2 regions of the Paenibacillus sp. FSL L8-0340 genome follow, and region 1 is predicted to be linked to the other one. Evidence: predicted binding sites of a transcription regulator. Region 1 holds the regulator's gene; the other holds the start of a gene.
What was found. Region 1 encodes NrdR, which represses ribonucleotide reductase genes. Its sites were predicted from a motif close to AACACNATATATNGTGTT; they were not measured.
Positions count from the first base shown of each region.

Region 1 (10,634 bases):
ATGCGCCGTACTGTAAACGCCATGAGGCAATGATTAACCATGATCAGCAACGCGCAAGAACAAGGACTAATTCACACCGAATCCGATGTCCCTATATTCTGGAATTCGCTCCACGGCGTCATTTTGAAAGATGGAGGCTGTTTTTAAGCCAAGCTGTTGTAATGTTCATGGTACTACTACTGTGAATTTCCGGTTGCGTAAACGGTACGAAGTTATTTTTTACAGTACAGTGATTACAGACTACTGCTTGAGGAGCATCCCGATGTTTTCGACTATCAGCAGACGCTAAATGATGAAATGCTGATTGTAGTCACTAACTTCTCTGCACAAGAGCAGACCGTCGTCTTGGATGCCGCCTTCAAAGCCGCTTCTGGTGACTAATTATCCTTCCTCAGAGCGAACCCGAAACAATCTGAAGACAGGACAAAGACCGCCTTATGGATTACATGCTTTCCATCACAAGGCGGTCTGTAGGTTCCCAGAACCCGTTGCAGTATCTTCTAATTATCTACAATTGCGTTTGACAGTCTCGTTCATGTCAGCGATTGGAACACCGGTCCCGTTCGCGGAATGTCCACACCAAGCGCTCACGTCGACCTGTGTAAAAAACGAGGGCATCCCAACCAGCCATTCATGGCTTTAGGAACTCCCCCCATTACTTTTAATAATCGGTGCTAATTGTTATATCATGGTAGGTCGAAAATAACTTTTGCATACCCGTTAACTTTTCCATTGCCCGCTGATAGGCATCACTCCCTAAAAGAATTCGCAAAGGAACATCACCACGATTCACCAGATCATATATTACCTTGGCAGCTTTGTTAGGGTCTCCCGGCTGGTGTCCAGATAATTCTCTAAGGTTTTTGATATTTTCACCTGCCGTTGCTTGATATGCTTCAATAATATTTTCATTTTCAGTTGCAGATCTGCTTGCAAAATCCGTGTTAAAATCCCCTGGTTCTACCAAGGAAATATTAATTCCTAGAGGCTTAACTTCTTGACTTAAACTTTCGGAAAAGCCTTCTAAAGCGAACTTAGTGGCATGATAGTATCCGAAACCTGCAAATGCACGTAAACCGCCTAGAGAAGATATATTTAAAATAGTTCCGCTCTTTTGCTCTCTCATAATTGGTAGCACATGATCTATCATGTGCTTGACTCCCCAGAAATTAACAGCAAACATATTTTCAATTTGCTCATCATCAGCATTTTCAACAGGTGAGAAGTAGGCATAACCTGCGTTATTAACAAGAACATCAATTCCGCCAAACTTTTGCTTGGTTGCTTCAACAACACTTTTAATGTGCTGACTGTTTGTGACGTCTAACGGTAAAACCAAAAGATTGTCATTCTCCTGAGCGCCAGGCAGGTAAAGTTCTATGTCTAGCGGATTACGCGATGTTGCTACTACTTTGCACTTTTTAGCTATTAGCTCTAAAACTATGGCTTTCCCTAGTCCAGTCGAAGCTCCCGTAACAAACCATACCTTATTTTCCACCAATCATTATCCTTTCTCTATCAAGCATTTATAAGTTATGATAAATATACAACCTGAGAGTTACTCTCAGTCAAGAGAAAGGAAGCATATCATGTACACCATTAATGAGGTAGCAAATTTCACAGGGTTATCTCCCCATACTGTAAGGTTCTATGCTAAAAAAGAGCTATTTCCAAATATAATCAGAAATCATCAGAATGTACGTCTTTTTTCCTCAAAGGACGTGGAATATGTTGAAATCGTCAAAGCACTGCGCATGACAGGTATGTCGCTTGAGAATATCAAACAATACATCGATTTATGCGAACAGGGTTCAGATACCGTGGAAGAACGCTATAACATCATAAGAGATCAACAATTATTGGCAGAAGATTACCTTCAAGAAGTCACACAACAAATTATGTTGCTACGAAAAAAAGTTAATTATTATCAACAAGCTATTAAAGAGGGTGAAGAAAATATAATTTGGAATCCTCACATATGAAAGTTGAAAGACACAAGTGGTATGAAAAATGGATTGTCCCAACTGTTCATTAAACAAACGTTTTGTGAAATTCTAAGAAGAAATGAACCAGTGGTTTTAAACAGATCTGTGTTCCCCGCTTCTGCTTCATCCTCCCGCTTCCCGAAACAGCAAAGAAACGGCATTTCTGCCGTTTCTTTAGGATGGACTCTCAGGGGCTCGAACCCTGGACAAATAGATTAAGAGTCTACTGCTCTACCAACTGAGCTAAGAGTCCATATGAAATTTGGTGGAGCCAAGGGGGATCGAACCCCTGACCTCATCGCTGCCAGCGATGCGCTCTCCCAGCTGAGCTATGGCCCCATGTGGCTGATTTAGAACTACAACTATGTATTCTAAAATCCGGAGTGAGCTGTTAGCTCCCATCGCTTCGTCATGTTTAAGTTCCGTAGGCGACTTCTATATAATATAAAAAATCGCCTTCGGTGTCAACACTTTTTCAAAAAAAGTTTTTGGGGGTGCAAATTGCTTCTACAACCCCTCAAACTCCTCGGTGTTTTTAGAGAGCAGTCCCTTCAGTTCCTTCATAAACATGTTGATATCCTTGAACTGGCGGTACACGGAGGCGAAGCGGACGTAAGCGACCTCATCGACAGGGTAGAGCTGCTCCATGACCAGCTCGCCAATCTGGCGGCTCTCCACTTCGGCTAAGGCGATGCCACGCAATGACTTCTCCACCTCGGAGACAATAGACTCCAGACGCTCTACGGAGACGGGACGTTTCTCGCAGGCACGGATAAGGCCGCGCAGGATTTTGTCGCGGCTGAATTCTTCGCGGCTGCCGTCTTTTTTGATCACGATCAGCGGAGTTTCTTCAATCATCTCAAAGGTTGTAAACCGCTTGCTGCAGCGCTCACATTCCCGCCTGCGCCGGATGGACTTATTCTCGTTGGCCGGACGCGAGTCAAGCACTTTCGTATTCGTGTGATCGCAGTAAGGGCATTTCATAAGCCTCAAGTCACTTCCTTTTGTATTAATGGTCGCTTTCCGGTCCGGCAATACGCCGGCTACCAGTAGCTCTTTTTTCCAGAAAACACCGTTTATTTGTTGTTATGAATATGCCATGTCCAGCACATAATACTGTTACCAACCGATAGGAGGTGAACAGCAATGAGCCAAAACAACAGCTCCAATAACCTGGTAGCTCCAAATTCACGCGGTGCCTTGGAACAACTGAAATATGAAGTTGCCCAAGAACTAGGTATCACGCTCTCCCCAGATGGATACCAAGGCAATAAAACTTCTTACGAAAACGGTTCGATCGGTGGTTACATCACTAAACGTCTTGTAACCCTGGCTGAGCAATCACTGGCAGGTCAATACAAATAACCTGTCCCCATAAGCTTGCCTAAAGAAGTATTAAACGGCCCTCAAGGCTGTTTAATGCTTCTTTTTCGTACAAATACAGTCTCAGTCTTCTCCCTTAGAACTCGCTGTAAATCTCCGTGTACTGGTCGTAGTAATAAATGACTCGCTGCACATAATGCCGGGTCTCGCCAAACGGGATATCCTTCACGGAAGCCGCTGTACCGTCCCAATTGCCTTTTTCCAGCCAGCTCTTCACTTTCCCGGGGCCTGCGTTATAGGCTGCGATCACAGCGGTACGGTTGCCATCAAACTGGCGGGAAAGTGATGACAAATACCAGGTTCCAAGCTCAATGTTGGCCGATGGCTCCCTCTTCAATTGTTGCAGCGAGACATCCGGAAGCTTGGCCTTTTCAAGTGCCCACTTCGCCGTATCCGGCATCAGCTGCATGAGTCCCAATGCGCCTTTTTTGGACTCCCGGCCGGTCTTATAGTTCGTTTCCACCCGGATGATGGCTGCCACAAGGAACGGGTCCATATCGTAGGTAATACTGTGCTCACGAATTTCTGCTTTATAATAAATCGGATAAAACCAGGACATCCAGTTGGTACTCAAGAACAGGATTGCAGTGAATCCAACGAATAACAGGAGCAGCACTCTTTTTTTACGCAGCCATTTCATCATAGGCCCAGCCTGTCCCACAATACGGCAACCTGCTGCTCAGTCTGGGCAAGAGTACCGCTGTTGTCGATGATGTAGTCCGCTCTGCGGCGCTTCAGTTCAATATCCAACTGGGCATCCAGTCTTCCTTGGGCCTGCTCCAGAGACAGCCCGTTGCGCTCCATCAGCCGGTCCAACTGGACCTCCCGGGGAACATAGACGACCACAATTTGCCCGAAAAGGTTGTCCAGCTCCGATTCATACAGCAGAGGGATATCTACAATAGTCAATCGCTGCGGGTCTTCTTGTTCCATTGTGTTCATACGTTTTTTGATTTCCTGGCGAATCGCCGGATGCGTCAACTGATTCAGTACCTGCAGGGCTTCCGGATCATGAAAAACGATCTCCCCCAGCTTGGTGCGGTTCAGTGTTCCATCCGGCAGCAAGATTCCTTCCCCAAAATGCAGCACAGCTGCAGCCAGCACCGGATGTCCCGGGAGCATGACTTCTCTGGCGATGGCATCAGCGTCCACGAGTCTTGCTCCCTTTTCCACAAACAGTGCGGACACGGTGCTTTTTCCGGAAGCAATGCCTCCGGTTAAGCCCATAATCATGTACTCACCTCATAATAGCTTCATTATTCCCATTGCAATTAACATTAACGCAGGCAGTACAGCAGCATGCTTCATCCAGTAACGACCAGACAGCTTAAGGCCTGTTCTCATGCCCAGCAGCAGAAAGGTTCCGCTGAACAGGGCGATCATAAGCGAGGTGGATACCGGACTGAATCCCAGCAGTGCAGCCCCGAGACCTGCTCCGAAAGCATCCAGCGACAGTGCTATTCCGAGCAGCATCGCTTCCATGGAGGAAATGCTCCCGGAGGCGTCCATATCGGCCGAAGACGGCGTACGGAGAATCTGGATGACCACCCCGAGATGGCGGAGCTCCAGTGAAAAGACTGCCAACTTCTGCGCATCTTTTTCGATCTCACTCACACAATCCGCAGTCGTATCTGCAAGGTCAGCAGTTGCAGCCTTCCCCATGGAAGCCACACCCGGCAGCAGTACCGCTCCTGTCTCCCGCCCTCGCGGATTGTGCTCCTTCTCCTTCTGGATCAACATCTGGACGAGGGACCAGCAGCCCATCAGGACCAGAATAATTGCGCCGATGCTTGAAGCGGCCTGCGGTGAAATCACCTTCGCCAGCAGCACACCGACCTGCATAGAGACACAAATGACTACCCCCGAGCAGAGCGAGATAATCATAATGGAGAGCAGCGGTATTTTCATTTTGCGGAGTCCATATGTAATGCCTACACCAAAACCGTCCAAGCTCAGGGCAAAAGCCAGCAGCAGCAATGAAAACAAGGGGCTGAGCACCCGCAATCCCTCCCGTGAAGAACCGGCAGCCCGTGCGGAACGTTCCGCGGGCTCCGTTCGCTTTATTGAGCATTCTTCACACAGTATATGGGCGGGACAGACTGTCGGTGCCTTAGTTTTGCAGCAGCATGAACAGCAGAGGTGTATAATGCCTGTAAATCATCTCTTGCTCTAGTGCAATGCCCTACTTAACTGCCGCAGCCAAAAGGCTGGCAGCTTGGGCAAATATGAGTGCCCCGGCCGCCTACAACACTCTTCTCGATAAGAGTGCCGCAGGTCGCGCAGGGCTGGTCCTTACGTCCGTAAATGAGCAATTGCTGCTGGTAGTTGCCGCTTTCTCCCTGGCCGTTGACATACGACTTCACAGAGGAGCCTCCGGCATTCACCGCCTCAGTCAGCGTTGCCACAATCGCATGATGCAGCTTGTTCAACTGCTCTTCCGTAAGCGCCTTCGCGCTCACCTCAGGGTGAATTCCGGCGCGGTGCAGCGCCTCATCTACATAAATATTACCGATGCCGACCACATATTCCTGATTCAGCAGCAGCGGCTTGATTTTGGTGTTTCTGCCGGAGACAATTTCCTTGAACCTCTCCACTGTAAAGGAAGGATCAAGCGGCTCCTGCCCCAGCTTACTCAGCGGCTTAAGGAGAAGATCCTCACCCGGCTGGAACAAATGCATGGTACCAAATTGACGCACATCCGTGTAACGCAGCTCGGTGCCGTCGGTGAAATGGAAGATGACATGTGTATGCTTGTCCAGCGGCTCATCACCCTGGAAAAGACCGTACCGGCCCTCCATCCGCAGATGGGAGACCATTACCAAACCGTCAAATACAAAACGCAGAAACTTGCCTCTGCGCTCCACATGAACCACGCTATGGCCTGCCAGCATATGGGCAAAAGCCTGAGTATCGTCCGGACGCTGGATAATCCGCGGCAACCGGACGGTGACATTCTGTATCTGCTTGCCTTTAATTAATTCATTAAGTGTTCTCTTGACTGTTTCTACTTCCGGCAATTCCGGCATAATAGCTCACCTCTCCTCCATTATACCGGAATTGCCGGGGCTGCGGGGAGTCTATTTCGCCTCATACCAGTTACTTCCATAACTTACCTCTGCCTTCAGCGGCACAGAGAGCGTGAGCGCGCCGGCCATAACCTCGGGCAGCAGTTCCTTCATCAGCTCAAGCTCATCTTCCGGCACCTCGAAGACAAGTTCATCGTGCACCTGCAGCAGCATGCGGCTCTTCAGCCCGCGCTCATACAGCGCCTTATCCATATGGACCATGGCCAGCTTGATAATGTCCGCAGCCGTCCCTTGAATTGGGGTATTCATCGCCGTACGTTCGGCAAAGGAGCGCAGATTAAAGTTCTTCGCATTGATCTCCGGCAGATAGCGGCGGCGTTCCAGCAGCGTGGTTACATAACCCTGCTTGCGGGCATCAAGCACGATATCGTCCATGTAGCGGCGTACACCCTCATATACTTCAAAGTACTGCTCAATAAAATGTGATGCTTCCTTGCGGGAAATCCCCAGGTTCTGCGACAGTCCGTAGTCACTGATGCCGTACACAATGCCGAAGTTAACCGCCTTGGCGGACCGGCGCATGTTGCTGTCGACCTGGTCGGCCGTGACTCCGAACACATCCATCGCTGTCTTGGTGTGAATATCCATATCATGCAGAAAAGCTTCCTTCATCCGCTCGTCACCGGAAATATGTGCCAGCACGCGGAGTTCGATCTGCGAGTAATCTGCCGCCAGAATGGACCAGCCCGGTTCGGACGGTACAAAGACCTTGCGGATCTTGCGGCCTTCCTCCAGCCGGATCGGAATGTTCTGCAGGTTCGGAAATTGGCTGCTAAGCCTTCCAGTTGCGGCAATGGTCTGCCGGTAAAAGGTATGCACCTTGCCGGTCACCTCGGAGACTTCCTTGAGCAGCCCCTCAACATAGGTGGACTGGAGCTTGGCGATCGAGCGGTATTGCAGGATCAGACGCACCACATCATGATATGGGGCCAGTTTCTCCAGCACCTCGGCATCGGTGGAATATCCTGTTTTGGTCTTCTTGACGACAGGCAGGCCCAGCTTCACAAACAGAATTTCCCCGAGCTGCTTAGGCGAATTGAGGTTGAACTCGGTTCCGCATATCTCGTAGATTTCAGCAACCAGCTTGGAAATCTGGGCTTCGAATTCTTTCCCCAGCTCTTTAAGATCTTCTTTATTGACGGCAATTCCCTGTTTTTCCATATCGGCAAGAATGCGCGACAGCGGCATCTCGAGATCTTCGAACAGTCCGGTCATTGCTGTCTCGGTCAGCTCCTGCTGCTGCTTCTCGACGATACCAAGCACGGTAGCGCTTTTGCGCGCCACATGATTGCCGAGGATTTCAAGCTCCGGTATTTTATATTTGGCGCCTTTGCCGAACACCTCTTCATCTGGTGATAAGCGGGGCAGGCCGTATTTGGCGGTAAGATCATTCAAGTTCTGATTCGCTTCTGTCGGGTCCAGCAGATAAGCAGCAAGCTGCACATCATTGGCTGCTCCTGCAAAAGGAATCCCCTGCCAATGCAGCGCCAGATCGGCGCGGTGCAGATCGTAACCGCTCTTCGGTGCCTTGCTGTCTCCCAGCCAGGCCCGCAGCGGAGCTGCGGCATGGCTCTGCAGCAGTGCAAACGGCACGAAGTAATGCCGCTCCGGCGAAGACAACCCAAGGCCAATCACTTCTGCACGGTGCGGGTTCTCACCGTTTGATTCCACATGCAGCGCGGAAATACCCGGGAGAGCGGAGATCAAGTCCTCCAGTTCACTTTCACCGACGATGGTAATATCCAGGACGGCAGCTTCAACCGCTTCTACAGCTCCATCACTGCTGGACGAATAAGCGCTCAGCGACAGACGCTCAAGCAGGGATTTGAATTCCAGCTTGGCGAGTGCCGGGCCGGCAGTATCCCCTTTAATTCCGGCGAACTCCATATCCTCCCAGGCATGCTCCAGCGGAACCTCGCGGTAAATCGTCGCCAGCTTCTTGCTCATCACGGCACTGTCCGCATGTTCCTCCAGCTTCTCTTTCATCTTGCCCTTCAGCTCGCCGGTTCCGGCCAACACACCTTCGACCGAACCGAACTGGTGCAGCAGCTTAAGTGCAGTCTTCTCGCCTACGCCAGGCACTCCGGGGATGTTATCACTGGCATCGCCCATCAGCCCCTTAAGGTCAATGATCTGCTCCGGCGTCAGATCGTATTTCTCGCGGATTTGCTGCGGTCCGTACAGCTCGACTTCTGTAACTCCCTTACGGACCAGTGCCACCGTCGTATACTCCGAGGCCAGCTGCAGCATGTCCTTGTCCCCGGACACGATCATTACCTGGCGTCCGGCTTCATCAGCCTCACGCGAGATGCTGCCGATAATATCGTCAGCTTCGTAACCGGAAATCTCAAACTGCGGCACCCCCATATCACGCAGCAGGTCCTTCAGCATCGGAAACTGCTCGGAGAGCTCCGGCGGTGTCTTTTGACGGCCGCCCTTATAATCTTCATACCCTTCATGCCGGAATGTAATCTTCCCGGCATCGAATGCAACGATCAGATGACTAGGCTTATGCTCCTCTATTAGACGCAGCAGCATCGTCGTAAATCCGTATACCGCATTTGTCTGCTGCCCCGCCGTATTCGTCAGCGGCGGCATGGCGAAAAATGCGCGATAAATGATGTTATTTCCATCGATTAGTATCAACTTGTCCACTATAGCACCTCGCCTTTATCTTGCTTACTCCCTACATAGTAACATATGCCCCGCTCAAAAAAGAACCAGGACATCTGAAATGAACTGCGGATTCTAACAGTAAAGCAAGTTCCTGCCCGCTAATTAGCGGAAGCGCCGTATTAATGTATTTAATGTAGGATTTCCATTCTTCCCCTTGCTAAAACCGCTTAGCTTCTAAATAAAAATGAAAAAAAGCAGCAAGCCTCCAGTACAGGAGCTTGCTGCTTAGTAGGTACACGCGAATTTCATCCGGGGCTGATGTACAAGGTCAGCCAGCACCGGATATATCGTGCCATCGTTATTGATTCAGATCCGGGCGCTTGCCTGTTACGAGATATACCACGCTTTCGCCGATGTTGGTGGCGTGATCGGCAATCCGCTCGATATAGCGTCCAACCAGCGTCAACAGCATCGCCTGATTCAGCGATTCCGGCTTTTCGACCATATAAGTGTACAGCTCATTAATCGTTGCGCTGTACAAATGATCGACCTGGTCATCATCCTGAGCCATCTTGTATGCCAGATCGGTGTTCTCATCCAGATAGGATTGAATCGCCTCGTCGATCATGACGGCCACAATTTCAGCCATCCGCGGGATATCCACCAGCGGTTTGATCAATTGCTGGCCCTGAATGCGCAGCGTAACCTTCGCTACATCCAGTGCCAAATCGCCCATACGCTCCAGATCGCTGGATATTTTGAACGCAACAATAATTCGGCGCAGGTCCTTGGCTACGGGCTGCTGGGTGATAATCAGCCGCGAACCGATTTCCATTATTCTGTCTTCCATGGCATTCAGCCGTAAATCGGCTTTGACGATTTCTTGTGCACGTACGATGTCAAGAGTCTGCAAAGCTACAATTGCACCTTCCAGAGCATCCGTTACATGCTCGCCCATCTGCTGCAGCAGACTGCGCAGCTCTTCCAGATCTTTATCGAATTCTTTTCTGCGAATCATAATAAAAGCGTTCCTCCTCAAAACGTATGGTCTGCTAGTCAGTTCCAAGAAACGGGTCCCTGCGGGGGATTAGCCGAAGCGGCCGGATATATAGTCTTCTGTGCGGGAGTCCTTTGGATTGGAGAACAACAGTTCCGTATCTGCAGCTTCTACAATTACACCATTCAGGAAAAACACGGTTTTGCCCGAAACCCGGGCCGCCTGATGCATATTATGTGTGACCATAACAATGGTGTACTTATCGCGCAGCTCCTGCACCAGTTCCTCAATCTTCAGTGTGGATACCGGGTCAAGCGCGGAGGTTGCCTCATCCATCAGCAGAATATCCGGTTGTACCGCAAGCGCTCTGGCAATGCAAAGACGCTGCTGCTGTCCACCGGACAGGCTAAGTGCAGATTTCTTCAGAAAATCCTTAACTTCCTCCCAAAGCGCGGATTGCCGCAGACTTTGTTCTACGAGTTCGTCCAGCTCCGCTTTGGCGCGGACACCATGGAGACGGGGGCCGTAGGCCACATTGTCGTAGATCGACTTGGGAAATGGATTAGG
Region 1 covers NZ_CP151967.1:2,349,083-2,359,716, reverse strand. The annotation lists gene NST07_RS10335 (oxidoreductase) at 662-1,498, opposite strand; gene NST07_RS10330 (MerR family transcriptional regulator) at 1,590-1,982, shown strand; tRNA gene NST07_RS10325 (tRNA-Lys) at 2,166-2,238, opposite strand; tRNA gene NST07_RS10320 (tRNA-Ala) at 2,249-2,324, opposite strand; gene nrdR (transcriptional regulator NrdR) at 2,493-2,969, opposite strand; gene NST07_RS10310 (alpha/beta-type small acid-soluble spore protein) at 3,132-3,350, shown strand; gene NST07_RS10305 (lytic transglycosylase domain-containing protein) at 3,445-4,008, opposite strand; gene coaE (dephospho-CoA kinase) at 4,008-4,601, opposite strand; gene NST07_RS10295 (manganese efflux pump) at 4,611-5,366, opposite strand; gene mutM (DNA-formamidopyrimidine glycosylase) at 5,555-6,394, opposite strand; gene polA (DNA polymerase I) at 6,446-9,109, opposite strand; gene phoU (phosphate signaling complex protein PhoU) at 9,429-10,088, opposite strand; gene pstB (phosphate ABC transporter ATP-binding protein PstB) at 10,158-10,634, opposite strand, start outside.

Region 2 (10,634 bases), 410 kb from region 1:
CCCATTCCCTGCTCCACGAGATTAACCACATTGGATATTAAGTTATAGGTAGCTACAAAGCGCAATTGTGAGTGCTCATCGGCAAACCAACTGGCAATTTCATTTTGTAATACTGATCGGCTGGGTATTAGCAAGGGTACTCCGGCCAGGTCTTTGGAAGTAACATATTCCTTCTGTGCCAGCGTTGACGAGGTTTTGGTAAGAATTCCCCAGCGTTCCTTTTGCGGCAGTCTGATAAAATCATATTTTTCAATATGAATAGGCTCCAACAATATGCCAATCTCAAGTAAGCCCTTATCTATTTTTTCCTTTATATCATCGCCTGTCCCGCTGAAAATATGATAGGTGACCTGTGGATATTCAACATTAAACGCTTTTAATAACTCGAAAATAACATTTGATGTTAATGATTCAACACTTCCAATGGATATTGTTCCTCCAACCAGATTGCTCTGATCTTTAAACTCTTTCTCTGTTTTATCCGCAAGGGTAAGGATTTCTTCTGCTCTTTGACGCAAAAGCATCCCCGCATCGGTTAGTGTTATCTTACTTTTTCCACGTGTGAACAATTGAGTTCCTAAGTCTTTTTCAAGATCGGCCAGCTGTCTGCTTAACGTAGGCTGTGTAACATGCAGGATAGTAGCCGCATGTGTAATATTTTCAACACGGGCAACTGTTAGAAAATACCGAAGTACTCTTAATTCCATGGTTCCTCCTGATTGCATTTATTTTAAAATTTCAATGGTTACGGTGAAGTCACCATTCATGCCTGTGAATGCCTCCATTCCATGGAGCATATAAGGTCAGATCACCTACTGAAGGATCGAAGCCATCCGGCGCTTCCTCCGTCGTAAGAGTATTCGGGAGGTAACTGATTTTTTCTGTTCTGTTGTAATCGTCAAAGGTCAATTAGCGAGGGCATGTCAAAACTCATTAATAACGGATCGACCATATCGCATGTTCCATGGCTATTTATAAATAATCCTGAATTCCCTAACCAGCGAATGATTGTATTTTCCGTTTTCTCAAAAGCTTCTTTTCCAAATGGTTGTGTTTTTGGAGCTGCAGCTTGAGTTTTATTTTCTTTCAAGTACATCCACCTGCCTTTCTTATTTTCCGAAATAGAGCAAGCAATCGCTTTGTATTTATAAAGAATATCAGAAACATAAAAATCTGCTTTGTTGAGAAGCTCATTTCATTTGATCATTCAGCTCATATATAATATTTGAAGCAGCAATTCCTTCATCGTCCAGTATTATTTCTCCAATTCCATTCGCTTTAATGATTCCGGAGATTGGATTTTTGACACTGTCAATCATTGTAGTTGTTGTCACATTAATAGTGGAATATTCAAAGGCCAAATCCGTATTGATTATGCTCCCATCTACAATTACCACGTTCTCCATGTAACACATTCCCTGATTACTCTCAATAGTGCAGTTAATAAACGTAATATTTTTAGAATTCCATCCTAAATATTCTCCGGTGATTAACGAATCATATACGGTGACATTTTCACAGTTCCAGAATGCGTCTTTTGAGAGTAGCCGCGAATTACGGATTTCTATGTTTTTCGCACCATCGAAAACATAGTTTCCGGTCAAAGTTAAATCATCCACTCTGATATTTTCACTGTTCATCCCAAAATAATCTCCTCTTGCAGTTACATGTAACAATTCAATATCCTTGCAGTTCCATAGCGTCTCCTCTGCATTAGGCATATCCACATGATTCAGACGGATATCACTTGCCCTGCGAAATGTCTTGGGTGCTTCAATGACACTGTCATTCATATAAATATGATGACTGTACCAGATTCCTGAGCGTGCCATTTCCTGAAGAGTTGTTCTCTTTAAGCTAATGTTCTGGGAATACCATAGCGGATACTTCCATTTAAAAAAACTGTTGTGGATAGTAATATCTTCACTTTCCTTCAGCGGTGATTCACCTTCCGCAAAAGTAGAGTTTTTAATCAAAAGATTCTTGCTCTTAAATAGTGCGCGTTCTCCTGTTAGCTTTTGTTGATCAATAGTTTGCATTGCTAATCCCCCTGTCTCAGATCAGCTTACAACTTAAAGTTAACTTGAAGTCAAATATTTTCGACACGAATAGATAGATAATTATTGATCCTTACTTGCGTTAAAGTCCACTTGAAGGTATACACTAATACACTAGATGATGTTGCAGTTAATACATGAATGGAGGATGGTAACAATGGCAGAGAAACAAACTGCAGGAAGAGACAAGCTGGGAGAATTTGCACCTAAATTTGCTGAACTGAACGATGATGTATTGTTTGGTGAGGTTTGGTCAAGGGAGGAAGAACTTTCTCCCCGCGATCGCAGCATGATTACAGTAGCAGCTCTAATCTCAGGAGGAAACTTTGAACAGTTAACTCCACATCTTCATAAAGCGAAAGCAAATGGAATCACCCAAGAAGAAATTGCAGAGATCATTACACACCTTTCGTTCTATGCCGGTTGGCCCAAAGCTTGGTCCGCTTTTAATATCGCTAAGGAAATCTATAAAGAATAAAAATAGAGAGGATGTCCATGATGTCAAATGAACAATTAGAGAGCAGCACCATTCTTCCATTAGGAAAAAAAGTTGAAGCTAATTTTATCGGCGATGCTTATTTACAAATGGTCTTTACTGATCCAACTCCTTTAAATGCCCCGATCGGAAACGTGACCTTTGCCCCCGGCGCCCGTAATAACTGGCATTCACATAAATTTGGGCAGGTTTTATTAGTTACAGGTGGTGAGGGTTGGTATCAGGAAAAAGGAAAACCTGCAAAGTTACTTAAAACTGGTGACGTAATTAATATTGCACCAAATGTGAAGCATTGGCATGGTGCTACCCAAGACAGCTGGTTTGTACATCTGGCTATTACACCAGGCGAAACCGAATGGTTAGAGCCTGTCGATGACGTTTGGTATGATAGTTTATAAACATTATTTATCACATTATAAAAGTCCCGATATAGGAAATTCCTAATCGGGACTTTTATTGTGTTCATTTAAAAATCAAATCCACTAATTTCAATGCGTTTAAATGCATAAAAATACCTGCTTGAATATTTATGCATTATATTGAATATATCAATGGATTATCGTCTTTCATGATCCACTTTTATCATCATTTGTGGTCGTTTTTGCCGCTTTGGTGATCCCTCACAACAATCGTTCTAGGTTTCTTGTAATCCTACTTCTTACCCACACCGGCTATATCCGCAGTTGCTGCAGGTCTTACAGCCTTCGATGTTAACCAGCGAGGCGCTGCCGCAGGATGGGCAGAGGTCGCGGGAGGCCGCCCCATGGCCGCCGTGGCCGTAGTCCGCTACTGCCGCAGACGGTACGCTCGCTTTCAACTCAGCGTTCAGCGCTTCGTTGAAATCCTCCAGCTCCAGCGTTGCCGCGATCGGAGCGGGGACATGGTCGTCATGTGCGTTGTTCAGCACATGCGTTTCCAGTGCCTTCGCTACCGCGTCGGCGATGGACTCGACGCGGTTCGCGCCGAAGCCGATGGCACCGGAGCCGCCGATGCCCTTGAGATGCTTGATCAGCAGCTCGACCTTCTCGCCGTGGTCGCCGTAACGGAGGAACAGCGAGCAGACACGGCCCAATGCTTCCGCCATGGCGAAGACGTCGGAGCCCGCTTTGCCGACATTCAGGAAGATTTCTGCCGGAATGCCATCCAGGTCGTTGATGGTGATATACGCCATGCCGAATGGCGTGTTGATCTTATAGGTTGCGCCGCGCAGCACCTGCGGGCGTTTCTTGTATTGCTTGTCAACAACATTGGCATTGGCCTGTGGCGCAGGGCTCGCTGCCACAACTGCGCTGGCCGGTGCAGCTTCTACTGCTTCCGGTGCAGCCGTTTCCGCTGCCGGAGCCTCTTTCTTGTCTTCCTTCTTCGTGGTTTCCAGCACTTGCACATCGCGGCTGCCGTCGCGGTAGATAGTTACACCTTTGCAGCCCAGATCGAAGGCCATTTCGTACAGCTCGGCAGTTTCTTCAACAGTGAAGTCTGACGGGCAGTTGGCGGTCTTGGAGATCGAGCTGTCCACCCAGCGCTGAATGGCAGCCTGCGCACGGATGTGATCCTTGGCCGACAAATCCATCGAAGTTACGAAATAATCAGGCAGCTCTTCACCCGGATGGGCTTCCAGCCATTCCTGTGCGATCGGTACGAACTGCTCGTCGTAGCCGAGACGGCTTTGACGGAAATATTTGAAGGCAAAATAAGGCTCAATACCAGTCGAAGTTCCTACCATTGTACCGGTGCTGCCTGTGGGCGCCTGAGTAATCACGGTAACGTTGCGCATGCCGTGCTTGCGGATGGATTCACCCACCTCCGGATAAACTTCGGTGATGTTTTTCATAAATCCGCTCTGCAGATATTTGTCGGATTCGAACGCCTGGAACGAACCCTTCTCGCCGGCAATTTCTGCTGAGGCCAGATACGCTTCGCGGGCCATAAAGCCGTACAGCTTGTCCAGAAACTCCAGCGATTCAGGACTGCCATAACGGATGTTGAGTTTAATCATCAGCTCAGCCAGACCCATGGTTCCAAGGCCTACGCGGCGTTCCAGCTTCTGGTTGGCTTCATTTTCCGGGAAATGATACGGCGTCTTGTCAATGACATTGTCCAGGAAGCGAACAGAATAACGGGTAGTCGTCGCCAGATCGGCCCAGTCCACATCATGATTCTCCGCGTCGTAGAACTTCGAAAGGTTGACGGCGGACAGGTTGCAGACGCCCCAGCCCGGAAGTCCTTGCTCACCGCACGGATTGGTGCAGATAATCGGATTAAAGTACCAGCTGTTGGACATTTGGTTGTAGTATTCCATGAATACGACGCCCGGCTCTGCCGATTTCCAGGCTGATTCTATAATCGTATGCCACACATCCCGTGCTTTAACTGTACGGTAAGGAATGACCCGGCGGCCGTCCGCTTTCCATTTATCAAGGTCTCCGTCCCAAATCGTATCATAATCAGGGTCCGTCGTATCCGGGAATACGAGCTCCCAGTCGAGATCCTCTTTAACAGCTTTCATAAAAGCGTTGCTGACGCATACTGAAAGGTTGGCATTGGTCACTTGACCCATAGTCTGCTTCACAGTAATGAAATCAACCACATCCGGGTGCCAGTCATTGATCATCAGCATCAGCGCGCCACGGCGGCTGCCGCCCTGCTCAATCAGCCCGGTCGTATAGCTGAACAGCCCGCCCCAGGAGACAGAGCCGCTGGATGATCCGTTCACGCCTCTAACGATGGCACGGCGGGGACGCAGCGAAGACAGGTTAATCCCCACACCGCCGCCGCGGGCCATAATCTCGGTCATTTCCGACAGTGTCTGCATAATTCCGCCGCGGCTGTCTTTAGGCGAAGGTACTACATAACAGTTGAACAGCGTCAGCTCTTCACTGGCACCGGCGCCTGCGGCGATCCGGCCGCCCGGTACAAGCTTCCAGTCATCGAGAATGGAGCGGAACTTGCCTGTCCATTCTTCCTGAAGCTCAGGCGTTTTCTCTACCGAAGCCATGGCGGCTGCGAGCCGGTCCCACATTTCCTCCGGAGTTTTCTCTATATTAAGCGTAAGCTTTTCTACGTCCGATTTCACCAGTTCACCACTGCGTGTCTTCACGGTAACAATCCGTCCGCTGCGCTCTACAATTTCGCCAACTTCCTTGGTAGGGAATTTGGGGTCGTCTTTGGTCAGGACGAGAACAACATCGCCTACCTTGGCATTATTGCTGTCCGCATCCTTCCACGCATAGCGGTCCAAAAATATTTTCTCGCTAAGGCCCTCAAGGCGCTGCTTACGTTTCACTGTACTCAATAGAAAAACCTCCCGGATGTATGATATGTAAATCTTCCGTTCCATGATGTGGGCTTACGTTTTGTGACCCACAACAGAAACTTCCAGCTGCCCTGCTTGTGCAAAGGAAGTTCCTCTTGTCAATAACAAATAACCGTCAAATGCTCTGATAAATCAATATTTCAAGCATTTGTAACAATATATTGTGTGCGTCAGCTTTTAAACTATACCACATATTGTATCGGAGGTCTTTTTCGATATAAGAAGCCCCGTGGCGAAAAATCGGCATCCATGACGCATTTTCTCACTCTTGCTCGTTTTTTTATAAAATCAGAAACTAAAAGTTTCATCTGCGGGTGAGTGAATCTTTAATATGCGCAACTCTTTAGCAATCCATATCAGGTTATGAATTCTCTCTTTTACGCGCATACTACTTCTACGCTAGTTCGATATGATACAGCGCCGGAGGAGGCTGCAACATGACGCAATTATCCCGCAATTCCCTGACGCAAGAGGTCAATGCACCCGCACCGCAGCTGCCTGTTCCCCTATCCTTTGAGCGAAACTGGCTGCATGATCTGGAGTCGAGACTGGAGAAAGGCGGGCCTTGGGGAGACTTGAGGTTATCCCGGCTTGCCGTGCAGGGTGAAGAATCGGGCCTTGTCACCAGCTTCGACGAGCTGCAATGCCTGAAGCATTTGTCAGGACTGTCTCCGCTTCCCCACCAGCTTGATACCGCTCATAAGGTACTCTTTGAAATGTCGGGCCGGGCGATTCTCGCCGACGAAGTCGGACTCGGCAAAACGATCGAAGCCGGTCTCGTGCTTAAGGAATATTTGGTACGCGGACTGGTAAGCAAAGTGCTGATTCTGGTTCCCGCCTCGCTCGTCCTGCAGTGGGTACGCGAGCTGAACGCCAAGTTCGGCATAACTGCCGTAGCACAGAAGAAGACCTATTCCTGGGGAAACGACATTGTGGTCGCTTCCATGGACACCGCCAAACGTGATCCGCATAAAGAACTGCTGCTCGGCTGCGAATACGACATGCTGATTATCGACGAGGCCCATAAGCTGAAGAACAAGAAGTCCACCAACTACCAGTTCGTTCAGCAGCTGCGCAAAAAGTACTGCCTGCTGCTCACCGCCACCCCTGTACAGAATGACCTCGGCGAGCTGTTCAACCTGATCACCCTGCTGAAGCCGGGGCAGCTTGGCAATCAGGGGGATTTTGCCGCTAATTTCGTCGTGGACAAACGCCAGCCGAAGAATGAAGTCCAGCTGAGGGGCGAGCTGTCTAAAGTCATGATCCGCAACCGCCGCGGCGAGGGCCCGGTCAACTTCACCAAGCGCAAGGTCCGCAATATACCGCTCACGCTCTCACCGGAAGAGAAGGTATTATATGACGGCGTTACCGCCTTTGTCAAAGACCAATATCAGGAATCAGGCGGCAATCTCAGCAGCATGCTTTCTCTGGTTACGCTTCAGCGTGAGGTATGCAGCAGCCGCGATGCTGTATTCATTACCTTGGTGAACCTAATCAAAAAGCTGCCTGCCGATTCTCCGAAACGGGAGCGGATGATGGAGCTGCTGCAGAGCATCCGCACCGTCAAGACGAATACCAAAGCGGAGAAAACGATGGAGCTGATCCGTGAAATGAACGAAAAGGTTATTGTCTTCACTGAATACCGCGCCACGCAGGAATATCTGCTGCAATACTTCCGTGAACACGGGCTGCAGTGTGTGTCATACTCCGGAGGGATGAACCGCGGCAAGAAGGACTGGATGATGGATCTCTTTCGTGGACGGGCCCAGGTGATGATTGCTACGGAGGCCGGCGGTGAGGGCATCAATCTGCAGTTCTGCCACCATATGATCAATTTCGATCTGCCGTGGAACCCGATGCGGGTCGAGCAGCGGATCGGCCGGGTCCACCGTCTGGGCCAGGAGAACGACGTGGTCATCTACAACCTCTCCACAGAAGGTACGATTGAAGAGCATATTCTGCATCTGCTGCATGAGAAAATCAACATGTTCGAGATGGTCATCGGGGGTCTTGATGTGATCCTGGAACGTTTCGAGAAAAAGGAATCGCTGGAGAAAAGCCTTTATAAAATCATGCTTGAAGCCCGCAGCGACGAGGAGCTGCGCAGCGGACTTGACCACATCGGCGAATCCATCAGCGAGCTGACCCAAGGCATACAGAATGAAAGCGAGGCCACCTGATGACCCTTTCTCCGCAACAAGTCCGCAAGCATGTCATGGATTATCTGGAAGCAACGGAGTGCTCGATCCTTGAGGTATCTCCGCTGCATGTGACGGTGAAGCTCTCGCCGCGCGCCGACCGGATGCTCACCGACCGGCCCTATTATTGGGGGTTCGTGGAGCGCACCGGCGTCGATCCGGAGACGCTGTCGTTCACCTTCGTCTTCGACCCGGAGAAGTACGACAGCTTGGCCGCGCAGGCTGCTCCTCCGCCCCGGGCACAACGGGGCGTGGCAAACCGCCCTGCGGCCGGGCTTCTGCCGGGCGCAGGCGGCAGCCTTGGCGCGGCAGAGATGGAAGCAGGCGCGGACAGCCCGGCGGCCGGTTTCGGGCAGCCGCCATCCGCAGGGGCGGCTCCCGCTGAAGCAGACCCGCAGGACGGCATTCTCGCCCGCTACTTTGGCGTTGTGCCGGTACTGCCGCGGATCGGCCCGGGCATGATCCGCCGTGAGGATATAGTATACGGCAGCAAGCGGCTGAAGCAGATCTGGGCCGCCGCGCGTGATGAGGGAAAATGTCTGCAGCTGTTTGAAGACCCGGGAAGCAGACAGCGGATGACGCTGTTCTCTGCGGCCTATGAACCGTGGCTAGGCGTCTGTTACAAAGTGGAGATGACTTGCGATCTGAAGCGGGAAGAGCTGCATTTTATCGGAATTTCCTTAACCAGCGGGGTCATTACCGCCGACTTTGGCACGAGGCTGAATACACGGGAATTAACTCCCCGCTTGCCGGAGAATATTCACATCCAGCCCTCAGAGCTTACAATTGCCGCCGGGGCCGACCGGCTGGAGGCTTATTTGACTTCACAGCTCGCAAAACTGGACTACAGCTGGGCGGAGGAAGCCCGGGAAAGGCTGCGGCTTGAGCTGAGCATCGTAGACATTTATTATGAGGAGCTGCTCAAAGAGCAGGACGAAGAGAAGCGGCTGGCGATCCAGGAGCAATATAACCGCCGCCGGAAGGAGACCTCCTGGCAATACGAGCCGCAGGTTGCAGTTTCTGCCGTAACCTACGGACTGTTTCATCTGCGCAGCACATAGAATGCGACCCTGCTCGCTAAAAGCAGGCAAAAAAACAGCGGAATTCCCGCAACCCGGCGGACAGCATGCAACACCCTTTTTAGAGCTTGTCCGCTACAATTAATTTATACCCGTTCCATGAAGATGATTTGATTTGGACCAAGAAAGGTGAACGACGACATGACTATAAAATCAAGGCGGAAGGCCGTGCCTGGTCGTCGCGGCCGCTTCCTCCTCATTCTGTCCCTCTGCACAATCGGGCTGTCGGCAAGCTCTGCCTTTCCGGCTGCCTATGCCGCTAAGGACACCCGCGTCACTGTCACACAAGCAGTCTCCCCTGATGTGCTGGCCTCACTTGTAATCAAGGTGCAACCATCAACGGAATCGCTGCAGGACTTCACCAAGCTGACCATCCGCAAGCTGTCCGCCGATGCTCCCTTCACAAGCTGGAAAGAGGCCCGTACCGACTATTATCCGCTGGGACCGGGCACACATAGCTGGCTTGTTAATCTCATGGACGGCGGGCAGCGCATCGGATACCTGATTGTCTCGGCTACAGAGCAAGGCGGTTATATGCTTAGCGAATACGGAACCGGAACCTCCGGGCTGCCTTACAGCTTGACCGATCTGCGCCAGTTTCTGGTGCAGGAGGAACTCATCTCTTCAGATTATTCAGGAAAGCTTGAACTGACGGCTCTTTACGCCTCTTTGCTCCCGGTGTGGAAATTAACGCTCGACCATACGGATATATATATCAATGCTTCGGTACCGCAAGTTCTGCCGTGGGGTTCAGACAAAGCAGAAGAGGTCCTGAAGGTACAGCTAGATGGAGTCAATACAATCTCCGGGCTGGACTCCGGCTGGTCTCCCCTGCAGACCTACCGGAGTGAAGGTCTGGATGATCCATACGCTGATTTACAGTGGCTGACCAGCCCCAAGCTGAAGCTGGACAGCGCAGAAAACTTCACTATTCTGCTGATTCAAAATGGCAGTCTCGTCTTTCAGTCAGCTGGCAGGAACGATACGACCGGAGCGCCTTTTATGATTACGGGGTATCAGCGCTGGCTGCCTGCCGGTTCCAGCGGGAACAAAACCGGCAGCAGTCCGGCCATCGTCTATGCCGCTGCGGGTCCGAAAGGCAAACGTTACCTCCCTCTCTCAGCTCTTCAAAAAAGCGGTACCCTGCACCAGCTGCCTCTAGCCGGCAAAACAGTGATCGGTACGCTTACAAATTCTAAGCGTTAAAGTAACCCATTGTAAGTACAACGTCTTTCCCGCGGGCATGCAACAAAACAACCTTCCACAGTGCCATATACAGGGCACCTTGGAAGGTTGTTTTCAGTTCAAGCTGTATGCGATTTGCCGGTACTACTACTTGCAACCTGATCACTTCCTGTCGTTCCGGCTCCATTTGCTCCGCCAGATCGACCAGCCGAGCGGCAGCATGCCGAACCATTTCTCTGCCCACGGCTCTTTCTCGGCCTTTCGCCGCGCCCGGCTGGCACGAGGGTCCTCCATATAAACGACTAC
Region 2 covers NZ_CP151967.1:2,763,641-2,774,274, reverse strand. The annotation lists gene NST07_RS12310 (LysR family transcriptional regulator) at 1-707, opposite strand, end outside; gene NST07_RS12305 (cyclophilin-like fold protein) at 757-909, opposite strand; gene NST07_RS12300 (hypothetical protein) at 899-1,090, opposite strand; gene NST07_RS12295 (DUF3737 family protein) at 1,191-2,039, opposite strand; gene NST07_RS12290 (carboxymuconolactone decarboxylase family protein) at 2,215-2,535, shown strand; gene NST07_RS12285 (cupin domain-containing protein) at 2,556-2,951, shown strand; gene NST07_RS12280 (adenosylcobalamin-dependent ribonucleoside-diphosphate reductase) at 3,212-5,845, opposite strand; gene NST07_RS12275 (SNF2-related protein) at 6,304-8,046, shown strand; gene NST07_RS12270 (YqhG family protein) at 8,046-9,125, shown strand; gene NST07_RS12265 (hypothetical protein) at 9,285-10,349, shown strand; gene NST07_RS12260 (YqzE family protein) at 10,491-10,634, opposite strand, start outside.
Region 2: NST07_RS12280 (adenosylcobalamin-dependent ribonucleoside-diphosphate reductase) is a predicted target of NrdR. The motif match lies at 6,017-6,034, and genes of this name have one in related genera.